DNA from 2 places in the Paenibacillus sp. FSL P4-0338 genome. Region 1 is predicted to be linked to the other one. Evidence: predicted binding sites of a transcription regulator. Region 1 holds the regulator's gene; the other holds the start of a gene.
The links. The regulator Rex, encoded in region 1, represses fermentation and respiration genes when NADH is low (regulators of the CRP and FNR family bind a similar motif). The targets are predictions, from matches to a motif close to TTGTGAAATATTTCACAA.

Region 2: a site for Rex is predicted at 2,590-2,607, ahead of MKZ07_RS03775 (DUF1641 domain-containing protein). Genes of this name have one in related genera too.

Annotation. Positions count from the first base shown of each region.
Region 1 covers NZ_JBBOCG010000001.1:2,557,104-2,562,854, reverse strand. Annotated here, with positions in the region: gene dinG (ATP-dependent DNA helicase DinG) at 1-1,056, shown strand, start outside; gene MKZ07_RS11315 (redox-sensing transcriptional repressor Rex) at 1,195-1,845, shown strand; gene MKZ07_RS11310 (amidohydrolase) at 1,835-3,136, shown strand; gene MKZ07_RS11305 (cell wall elongation regulator TseB-like domain-containing protein) at 3,166-3,687, shown strand; gene MKZ07_RS11300 (aminoglycoside adenylyltransferase domain-containing protein) at 3,921-4,679, shown strand; gene MKZ07_RS11295 (hypothetical protein) at 4,958-5,500, shown strand; gene MKZ07_RS11290 (AAA family ATPase) at 5,493-5,751, shown strand, end outside.
Region 2 covers NZ_JBBOCG010000001.1:894,705-900,455, forward strand. Annotated here, with positions in the region: gene MKZ07_RS03760 (X2-like carbohydrate binding domain-containing protein) at 1-393, shown strand, start outside; gene MKZ07_RS03765 (hypothetical protein) at 1,000-1,671, shown strand; gene MKZ07_RS03770 (nitroreductase family protein) at 1,744-2,361, opposite strand; gene MKZ07_RS03775 (DUF1641 domain-containing protein) at 2,686-3,123, shown strand; gene MKZ07_RS03780 (NAD(P)/FAD-dependent oxidoreductase) at 3,155-4,333, shown strand; gene MKZ07_RS03785 (SGNH/GDSL hydrolase family protein) at 4,499-5,128, shown strand; gene MKZ07_RS03790 (hypothetical protein) at 5,439-5,738, shown strand.

The sequences.
Region 1 (5,751 bases):
GACAAGATGCTCAGTGAGATGCGTGACACGGACAGCCAATCCTCCTCGGACAGTCTTGTGACCGATATCGGCGGGTTATTTAAGGATCTGGCATCCATTAGAGAGCAGATCCGCTTCTTCATGGGCCTGAACGATGAGAATATCGTGTATTGGCTGGAGGGAAGCGGTAATTATAAAGGCAAGTCGCTGCAAATGTATGCCGTTCCTGTAGATGTCAGTACCCAGCTCAGGGAGCTGTTCTTCGACAAGAAGAAGAGTATTGTCCTGACCTCGGCCACCTTATCCGTGGATAAGTCCTTCCAGTTCATGATCGATAACCTGGGCCTTGGTGAAGCTGCGGAGCAGGGGCGTCTGATGACAGCGCTGCTTCCGTCGCCGTTTAAATACCGGGAGCAGGCTCTGCTGGTCATTCCCCGCGACTTCCCGAGCGTCAAGGGAAGTATAGGGGATGCCCGTTTTGTGGACACGCTTGTTCATTCCCTCGCCGAGACTGCTGTAACTACACGAGGGCGAATGCTGGTGCTGTTCACCTCCTACAAGATGCTGCGCCAGGTCTATGACCCGCTGAAGGAGGCGCTTGCCTCCCAGGATATCGCGGTGCTCGGACAAGGTGTGGAGGGCGGCAGCCGGAGCAAGCTGATCCGCCGCTTCCAGGACAGCCCGGCTTCGGTCCTGCTCGGTACCAGCAGTTTCTGGGAAGGGGTAGATATTCCGGGAGAAGCATTGACCTGCCTGGCGATTGTCAGACTGCCGTTCCAGCCGCCGAATCACCCGCTGGCAGAAGCGAAGTCGGAGCTGCTTCAGGCACAGAAGAAGAACCCGTTCATGAAGCTGTCCGTGCCGCAGGCAGTCATCCGCTTCAAGCAGGGCTTCGGGCGGCTGGTCCGCACGGCGCAGGACCGGGGCATCGTAATTGTGTACGATACTAGAGTAATTGAATCGCATTACGGAAAGTACTTCCTGTATTCACTCCCCGGTCCCAAGATGGAGCATATGCTCACCGAGCAGATGGTCCCGAGAATTGCCGAATGGCTGGAAGACGGCGGGGTTTCCTAATTCATCTGCTATTGCTATTATTAATAAGTCATGATTAACCTGAAGATCCGTTCCCGCCCTGTCCTGCCGATCCGGCAGGCGGGGGGCACGGTTGCTATAATTGAACGGGTATAACACAACTATTAAGGAGGAGAATACATGAAATCGGATAAAATATCGGAGGCCGTCGTGCGCAGGCTCCCAGTGTACCTGCGTTTCCTGAACGATCTCCAAAAACGTGAAATCTCCACAGTCTCTTCTCAGGAGCTGGGCCAGAAGCTTGATCTGAATCCCGCCCAGATCCGTAAGGATTTGGCTTACTTCGGTGATTTTGGCAGGAAGGGTATCGGCTACGATGTATCCTATCTAATTGAGAAGATTCGCCATATCCTGAAGCTTGACCAGCAAATTAATGTTGCACTGGTTGGAGCCGGTAATCTCGGTCATGCCTTGTCTAACTACAACGCTTACTTGAAGGATACGATGAAGATTACTGCGATCTTCGATGCCTACCCGCCGAAGGTGGGCCAGCAGATCAACTCGCTGGTTGTGCAGCCGATGGAGGAGTTAAGCAGCACAATCCGCTCGCAGGGCATCCGCATCGGGATTATTACCGTACCTGACAGCGAAGCCCAGAATGTAGCTGATATTCTTGTGGACTCCGGCATTGAGGCGATTCTGAACTTCGCACCGGTTATTCTCAAGACGCCTGCCAATATCCGGATTCATGCCGCAGATTTCACCACAGATCTGCAGAGCCTGGCCTATTATTTGCATGATGGAAAGGATGAGGCAGAAGATGAGCAGTAAGATCACGATAATCAAGAACGGGCACTTCCTGGTTCCGGGCAGCGACAAGCCGGTTCTAAGCGGGTATATGACCCTGGAGAATGATCTGATTACTTACATAGGTGAAGCTGAGCCGGTAGTGGAGGATGGCGCTCAGGTCGTAGACGGCAGCCGTCTGCTGTTCATGCCGGGTCTGGTCAATACCCATGGGCATACGGCCATGTCACTGCTGCGCGGATACGGCGACGATATGGTGCTTCAGACTTGGCTGCAGGAGAAGATGTGGCCGATGGAAGAGAAATTCACTGGTGATGATGTATATTGGGGAACCTCGTTGTCCGTACTGGAAATGCTGAAGGGCGGCACAACCACCTTCCTCGATATGTATGATCATATGGACCGGGTAGCGGAAGTAACGGAGCAGTCCGGTATTCGTGCGGTGCTGATGCGCGGCGTAATTGGGCTGTGCCCGGAAGAGGTACAGCAAGCAAAGCTCGCTGAGGCGGTTGCTTTTGCCCGTAACTGGCACGGCAAGGCTGACGGCAGAATTACAACTATGCTCTCACCGCACGCTCCGTACACCTGTCCTCCAGAGTTTTTCATGAAGTTTGTGCAGGCTGCCCATGATCTGGACCTGCCGATGCATACCCATATGTCCGAGACGCGCCATGAAGTGGAGCAGAACGTGGCTGACTACGGCCTTCGTCCGGTCGCACATCTGGAGAAGCTGGGGATGTTCACCCGTCCTTCGCTCATTGCCCACGGGGTTCATCTGAACGATGAAGAGATCGGGATTCTGGCCCGCTATAACGTTGGCGTGTCGCATAACCCCGGCAGTAACCTGAAGCTGGCCAGCGGGGTTGCACGTGTTCCTGAGCTGCTGCGAGCCGGGGTTAAGGTCTCCCTGGGTACAGACGGCGCGGCAAGCAACAACAATCTGGATATGTTCGAAGAGATGAGGCTGGCGGCTCTGATCCACAAGGGCGTAAGCGGTGATCCTACAGCGGTACCGGCTCCTGAAGCGCTACTGATGGCCACGGAATACGGGGCTCAGTCTATTTTCCTAAGCGGGGTAGGCCGGCTTGCAGCAGGAATGAAGGCCGACTTCATCGCGCTTGATATTGACCAGCCGCATTTGCTGCCGCATACCGATCTGCTCTCCCATGCCGTCTATTCGGCAAGTGCCAAGGATGTGGAGCATGTATGGGTGAACGGCCAGCAGGTTGTGAAGCATGGACAATGCCTGACACTGGATGAAGAAGCTATCCGCCGCAAAGCACAGGAGACGTTCGAGAGCCTGCTTAAACGGTAATTCAGGAGAACGGGAAAGGAAGCAGCGTTGTGAAGAAGAAGAGGAGAAAATGGATCTGGCTGGGGCTTACCGTGGTGCTGCTCCTTCTGTTCGGATTAAGCCAGTTCTATGCCTACATTATGAAGGACCAGTGGAACGAGCGGAATGAGGCCAAGGAGCTGGCCCGGACGCGTGCCGGACTAACGGAGGTAACCAAGGCTCAGAAATCCGTCTGGAATGAGAATGAGATCTACTGGGTGCTAACCGGCAAAAATGAAGCCGGGACCGATCTGATGGTGTGGGTCCGTTTCACCTTGGAGGGCAAGCCTGCCGGAGGCGACAACGACCTGTATGCTGAAGAGCTGAGCAAAGGCACTTCCGAAGAGAAAATGCGCGGAATCATAGCCGATCAGTTACCGGACGTGAAGATCGAACGGCTGCTGCCCGGTGTATATAACGGGGAATATGCCTGGCAGCTATTTTACAAAAAAGACGGGCGATTCTATTACAACTTCTACCGCTTCAAGGATGGCAGCGCCATCGGTGAGGGGTACAGTTTGCCCAACCGTTAAGCTAAGCGCTCAGCAGAATAACATGCGGGGGAACAGATTATCTGTTCTTCCGTTTTTTTGTATCCATCATGTCGAAAATAATCTGGAACTGTTCTGGGACTGGTGGCAGACGGGGAACTGTGGCTTAATGGAGATATATGGTTTGAGATACATCGATTAATATACTTGAATTGATATACTGATTGTATTCCTCGAATGCTATCGCCAACCTGCATATATGTCTCTCAAGGAGGATGAAGAAATTGGAAGTTTTAGCATATTTGGATCAGGCGGTGGATTTGTTTAAGGAAGAGCTGGGGGATAATCTGTCGGGGATTTATCTGCACGGTTCCCTGGCCATGGGCTGTTTTCAACCGGATTCAAGCGATATTGATCTGCTCATTGTAGTAGAGGACAAGCTCCCCGCAGAGGTCAGTCATAGCCTTGCCGGTCGTATCGTAGCCTTTCATGACAGTCTGCCGAATAAGCGCGGAATTGAACTGTCTATCGTCCTGAAGACATACCTGCATAACTTTGTGTATCCTACGCCATTTGAATTTCACTTTTCAGAAGCTCATTTAGAGCGGTATAGAACCGATAAGAATTATCTGTGCGGCGGCTTTGAGGATGCTGATCTGGCGGCACATTTTGCAGTAGTCTACCATCGCGGGTTTATCTTGTACGGGGAGCCGATACGCGAGGCCTTTGCGCCGGTAGACCAGAGGTACTATCTGGATTCCATTATCAGGGATGTCGATGATGCGCCGCAGAATATTGGGAATGCTCCACTCTATTACACACTGAATCTATGCAGGGTACTCTACTATGTGCAGGAAGGTCATGTCTCTTCCAAGAAGGAAGGCGGGGATTGGGGACTTCAGCATTTGCCGGAACGCTTCCACGGGCTGCTTAGACGGTGTCTTAAGGAATATAGCGGTGCTGGCGCCGAAGGCTATGAACTGGAGCTATTAACTGATTTTGCGGAATATATGATGGCTGAAATTGAGCGTTAGCCGGATGTAGTGTGCGCCGGAATATGAAAGTAGCAGCGGCATTTCAGGATATAAATCTGAGCTGCCGTTTTTTCATGGTTCATGAAACATCCAGAAATTAGTATCAAAAATTTTAAATATATTCACAACTTTATGTAAAATCGTATATACACCTATGATATACTACTACTTGTATCAAGACATGCTTAAGAGCATGTCAGTCTCGGATTGGCGCTAGACACGCTGGCTGGTCTTTATTATAGAGTTAAGCTTGGTCATTATTGAGAGGAGGACGTTTCTTGAAACTTCGTCTTATGCCTGTGCTGCTAACGTCTCTGCTGTCTGCTGCATTATTGTTTGGTGGCTGGTATTCTTACCGTCAATTCGCGGTGCAGGAGCCGCTGCAGAAGCTGGTATCATCCTACCAGGGTGTGAAGGATTCCCATATTACTATTAAACGCAATGAGGTCACTTTGAAACTGGATTTGCAGCCGGGCACGAAATTACGTGAGCTGGTGCAGTATGTATCACGAGAAGGCAGCACCGCTATTGACGGCAGGACCCTTAAGCTGGATGTGGAACAGAAGCCGAGTGAACTGCTGGATGAGTATTGGGATAAAGCGATGTTCTCTGTAGCAGAAGCTATGGAGAGCCGGAAATATACATTGATACCAGCGAAGCTGGACGGACTGAAGGAGCAGGACAGTAAGTACAGCGGCGTTACAGCTACCACAGAGATTGACGACAACAATGTCTATGTAAGCCTGAGCAACGGCACAGAGAGCAAATTCATCATTCTGCCGCGTGCAGCAGCCAAGATGGGAGTGTGGAACAATGCCTAAGTACTGGAAAGAGGTTGTAGCCGGATTTGTTCCGGTCATGCTGATTTTTATGGCTTTTGTGGGAATTAATATCTTTCCTGTAATTATAGCGATGGGCATGGTTGCCGCGCTCCTGTTCATTGCCCATGCCCGCGGCGGTCTGACGGTCAATGCAGGTGCAGATAAGAAGCGTAAGAAGAACGGTCCCTCCAAGCTAACCTTTGAAGAGATCGGCGGACAGGACAATGCCAAGCAGGAGCTGCGTGAAGCGC
Region 2 (5,751 bases), 1.7 Mb from region 1:
CGGATCAAGCTTGTGAATACCGGTACTGCTGCGGTCTCCCTCGCTGATGTGAAGCTCAGATATTATTACACCAGTGATGGCGAGCAGGCCCAGAATTTCTTCTGTGACTGGTCCCAGGTAGGGAGCGCCAATGTGACAGGGACGTTCGTGAAGCTGCCAGCAGCCTTGAGCGGCGCGGACCATTACCTGGAGCTGGGCTTCACAGCAGCAGCAGGCTCGCTTGCTCCGGGAGCCAGTATCGATATTCAGATGCGGGCCTCCAAGGCAGATTGGAGCAATTACTCCCAGACCGGCGATTATTCCTTCAATCCAGCGGGCACAGCTCCTGCGGATTGGGCCAAGCTGCCGGCTTACATCTCCGGCAGTCTGGTATGGGGGATTGAGCCTTTGTAGAATGAACGGCAGCCCATGCACAATTGCATGGGCTGCCAGTTTTTAGTCTAGGGCATTGAACACATATAAACCTCTATCGTTGATCAGTACATCAACAATAGAGGTTTATATTGTTACCACTATACCCATGTTAGTCTCAGACTCCTTATCCTATCCTTTGTTCTCAGCCGGGTAGAAATGGTCCGAGGCGGCAGTATATTTGCCTATCCTGCACATTCAAACTGATCTCAACTGATCCGCTTACCACGATAGGATGGGATTGTGAAGCCAGTGAGCTTTAAGAAGCTCATACCGTTTCGTGTAGGGACTCACTTAAGGCGGGAATGTCAGGATCAAAGATATAGTCTCAGTCACAAGGTGGAGCGCTGCTTAAGATTAGCTGCCGGAGATTCTGTCCTGGCTAACGTTCTTCCTGCAGTGTCTGTTTCCTTGAGCTGATACCTGAATTATACCGTCCGAACGGAGAATAGTAAAAAGCCGAAATTTTTAAATTTGCACTTTCTAATTGGGAAAAGGTATTGTAAGCGCTGTTATTCTACGTTTTCCTTAGAATCTGCTGAATTCAAATCCCACTGCCTTTACTGTATAATGAAAAGGATGGTTTCAATGCTGCGTAGACTCCGGCAGCTTTGCCTGGAGGGAAAGGATACGGAAATGAGCTTGTATGGAGTGAAGCTTGAGGAACTCGGCAGCGGGCTGCTGAAATCCTTTTTGGAGGATAATTATATATGTGCGGGTTATCCCGGTACGGGTGATCTGGAGCAGCATAGCAGAGAAGAGATCAGCAGCAAGCTGGCTGCCGCAGGCTATCACGGGCAGGAGCTGGAGGGCGCAACCCATACCCTGGATATCTTCGTCAATGCGATGCAGGATGGGGATTATGTGCTGATCGCCGATGAAGAGTGGGTGTATCTCGGGGACCTTGGCGATTACTTCTATGATACCCGGCACAGCGGCACTGAGGATAGTACAGCCCACCGGCGCGGTGTCACCTGGCTGAAGAGTCTGCCTTTTGCTGCGGTTAATCTGGCTGCAGCAGAGCTGCTTGCTTCTGACAGCAGAATAACTGCTTATTCAGGAGTGCTGCCGACAGCCCGAATCGATCTGTGGCTGGGGAATCAGGCAGGGGATGGCGGGAGTGCCGCCGGGGCCTGCTGCGTTCAGGTGGATGAAGCTACAGTAGCGCAGGCGCTAGCTATCCTGAAGGCGGCTCTATACAGCACGGATGTGGAGCGGCAAGAGCGTGCGGCTGTGGCGATTTTGCAGTATGCGCGGTGAGTACGGATTAGGAATACGTCAGGATGATATAGATAAGGGTCTTTCGGCAGATTAGCCGGAAGACCCTTTTTATTAGATAAATTCAACAAACTCATTAACCGGCTTGCGGTAGCCGCGCGGTCTGATCTTGTGCTGGTTATCCTTGCCGATCGTAATCAGCATCACCGGAACCATATGGTCGCCGAGACCGAGTGTAGCCTTCACTGCCTCCGGATCGAAGCCGATCATCGGGCAGGTATCCCAGCCCTTATCCTTGGCAATCAGCATGAATTGCATCGCCGACAGAGAAGCATTGCGGATCGCTTCATCCCGCTGGAACGCATCATTCCCGGTATAAGCATCGTTGATGGATTGAATGGTTTGCTCGTAAGCATCCTCGCTCATCGCTCCCAGCAGCTTAAGCCCGCTATAGATTTCAGGAGCCTGCAGATAGGCATTCTTGTCACCCAGTACCACAATAACAGCCGATGCGGTGTGGATCTTGTATTGACCATACGCGTCCTTGCGGATGGCTTCCTTCACGCTGTCATCGCTGATCACCTTGTAATGGGCGTGCTGAAGATTATAAGCTGAGGGAGCCAAACGGGCCAGGGAGAACATCTCTTCGAGCTCACTCTGCGGGATGGTAACACCTTCCACGAAATTATTAGCCGATCTGCGGGATTGCACCAATTCGGAAAAAGTACTCATAAATCATTACCTCCATCTAATTATGTATGCTGCTTAGTTAAAATTAATTGCTAATATTAATTAATAAACTTACATTAAGTTACTTGCTTAAGATATCACGACTCTTTGCATACGTCAATGAGCAAATACATAATAATTTGTAAATTTAACCTGATTAAATAACTGAGTTCGATAAAATCGATAAGGAAGTGATAATAATCACAAAAATAGGTTGAAAAGACAAAAAGATTGTGACAATAATAACAAATAGAGTGTTATAATAGTCACATAGTTTCACTTGGATGTCATTATGCAAGAATACGATTTGTAAAAGGAGACTTCGATATGTCAGAAACCGTTACCCAAAACCTTCCTGAACAAGAAATACCAGAAGCTGCCCTTCCCAAAGAGGATGTGCTGAAAGAGCTTTTGAAGCCGGAGGTTCAGCAATCTCTGATGGCACTGGTCGAGCAGTTGCCGCAGATCACACAAATGGTCAGTGTATTGTCCAAGTCACTAGATTTTGTGCAGTCGGTTGCCACGGATGAAGTACTTAAGAATGATACAGTCGGTGCGATCAAGGAAATGGCGGGTCCTGTGGTGGGCACTGCCAAGAATCTGGCGGCTACTGTCATTGAAGCGAAAGACCGCGCGGATGCAAGCAGTGAAACCATCAGCCTGTTCGGCATGATGAAGATGATCAAGGACCCGCAGGTGCAGAAGGCTCTCCGGTTCATGAATGCTTATCTACAGGTCAGCGGTGAACGTCAATCGGGCAAATAAGCCCGTAATACTTAATGATGGAGGAATGATCATGTCAAAACATATAGTGATTCTAGGTGCAGGCTACGGCGGCTTGCTAAGTGCCTTAACCGTTCGTAAATATATGAGCAAAGCGGAAGCCAAAATTACGGTAGTCAATCAGTATCCGACTCACCAGATTATTACGGAATTGCACCGGCTTGCAGCGGGCAGTGCGTCTGAACAGGCGGTTGCCATGCCGCTGGCGAAGCTGTTCGCCGGTAAAGATATTGATCTGAAAATCGCCAAGGTCAATTCGTTCTCCGCAGAGAACAAGCAGATTATTCTCTCGGACGGCGTCATGCTGACTTATGATGCTCTCGTTGTCGGTCTGGGCAGCACGACAGCATACTTTGGTATTCCGGGACTTGAAGAGTACAGCATGGTGCTGAAATCAGCAGCAGATGCGCTCCGGATTCGCCGGCATATTGAAGACCGGATTCGTGACTATTCCAAAACCCGCAACGCAGCAGATGCTACGATTCTGATCGGAGGCGGCGGATTGACCGGGGTAGAGCTGGTAGGCGAAATCGCCGACATTCTGCCCAAGCTGACGAAGCAATATGGAGTGAATCCTGCTGAGATCAAGCTTCTGCTCGTTGAAGCGGGTCCGAAGATTCTCCCCGTCCTGCCGGATCATCTGATTGAGCGCGCTACAGCCAGTCTGGAGAAGCGCGGGGTGCAGTTCCTGACCGGTCTTCCGGTTACGAAGGTGGCCGACAATACGATTGATCTGAAGGATGGGCAGCAGATTGTGGCGAACACCTTCGTCTGGACCGGCGGGGTACAGGGCAATCCGCTGGTTGGCGAATCTGGTCTTGAAGTCAACCGCGGCCGGGCCACGGTGAATGAGTTCCTGCAGTCCACTTCGCACCCTAATGTATTTGTAGCCGGAGACAGCGCTGTTGTCTTTGCACCGGATGGCCGTCCTTATCCGCCGACGGCACAGATCGCCTGGCAGATGGGTGAGCTGATCGGCTACAATCTGTTCGCTCATCTTAATGATAAACCGCAGGAAGCCTTCAGCCCGGTCAATTCCGGCACACTCGCCAGCCTAGGACGCAAAGACGGGGTAGCCATTGTCGGCGGTAACTCCACTCCGCTGAAGGGGCTGCCGGCTACACTGATGAAGGAAGCCAGCAATATCCGTTACTTGACTCATATCCATGGCTTGTTCAGTCTGGCCTATTAATCTCTTATCCTAAGATCCCCCTAGGGCTGTCATATGGCAGTCTTAGGGGGTTTTCTGATTTAAAATAAGGAATAATTTTCAATTAAAACGTGTCCGCAGGAAAATCTATTTGCTATAATGATCATGTTTACATAATACAGATATTTTCATAGGAGGATTTCAGGCATGCCATTTCAAAAGAACGATATCATCCTGTTCCAGGGGGATAGCATCACGGATTGTGGACGCAATTACGCCGATGCCTCTTCGCTGGGTGTAGGTTACGCGCTGATGGCGGGCGCCCGGCTTGGCCTTCAGTATGCAGAGAAGAATCTTACGTTCCTGAACCGCGGAGTCAGCGGCAACCGGGCGGTCGACCTGCAGGAGCGCTGGGAGAGGGATTGTCTTGGGCTGAAGCCAACCTGGGTATCTATTTATATTGGAATAAATGATACCTGGCGGTGGTATGATTCCGGGCAGGAGACTACAGCGGCTGAATTCGAGTCGTCCTACCGTGATCTGATTGAACGGACCAAGCAGCATCTGGATGCCAAGCTGGTGCTGGTAGAGCCGTTCGTATTGCCGGTGCCGGTAGACCGCAAGGGCTGGCGTCAGGACTTGGACCCCAAAATTCACGTAGTTCGTGAGCTGGCCCGTGAATACGGCGCTGTACTCGTGCCGTTGGATGGTCTGTTCGCAGCGGCATCCGTCAAGGCTGAACCTGCCTACTGGGCGGCGGATGGCGTGCACCCTTCGCCTGCGGGACATGCCTTAATCGCCGATGCCTGGATGAAGGCCGTAGGTGCAATAAGCTAAAGTGGAGTTCAGCGGGAGATTGAGCCGCGCAATTATTGCCTATTGAGATCACCGTACTCACCGGTTCCAGCGTCTGCGGGGGCCGGTTTTTTGACGTCTGCCTGACAGACGCCTTGCTGCTGAACGGCAGGAAGGAGGCGTTCATTTCACTCTGCGTAGTAAGACTGTTATACTTAGAAGATACATAAGATTTGGAGGTGGAACCCATTAGGCGGTTGCTGCTGATTCTGCCTGCCCTTCTGGTTGTTCTATTACAGAGAGGGCTCCTTTTGAATCCAAGAGATTCAGTGATGAGGAGTTCATCCAGACGATGGCTGCGGCCGTGAATTCAAGCAAGCGTATTGCCGGCGAACTGGATTATGATGCAGATTTCCGCATGAAGCTGGTCTACGATGACGGCTATACAGAAGATTACATTCTGGGTCTGGGCCGGGAGGAAGGGAACAGCGGACTTCTGCTGTCTGCTGAGCGCAGCGGGACGGGGTATACCGTATCCGCCAGTAATGCCGACAAGCTGCACAAGCTGATCTTCAACGGAGGAGGACTGGTCTGTTCCTTCTCCTCTGGCAGGGCGGAGCTGGAGCGGGCAATTCCGGCTGCTTCTTACTGATGAACAGGGCGAG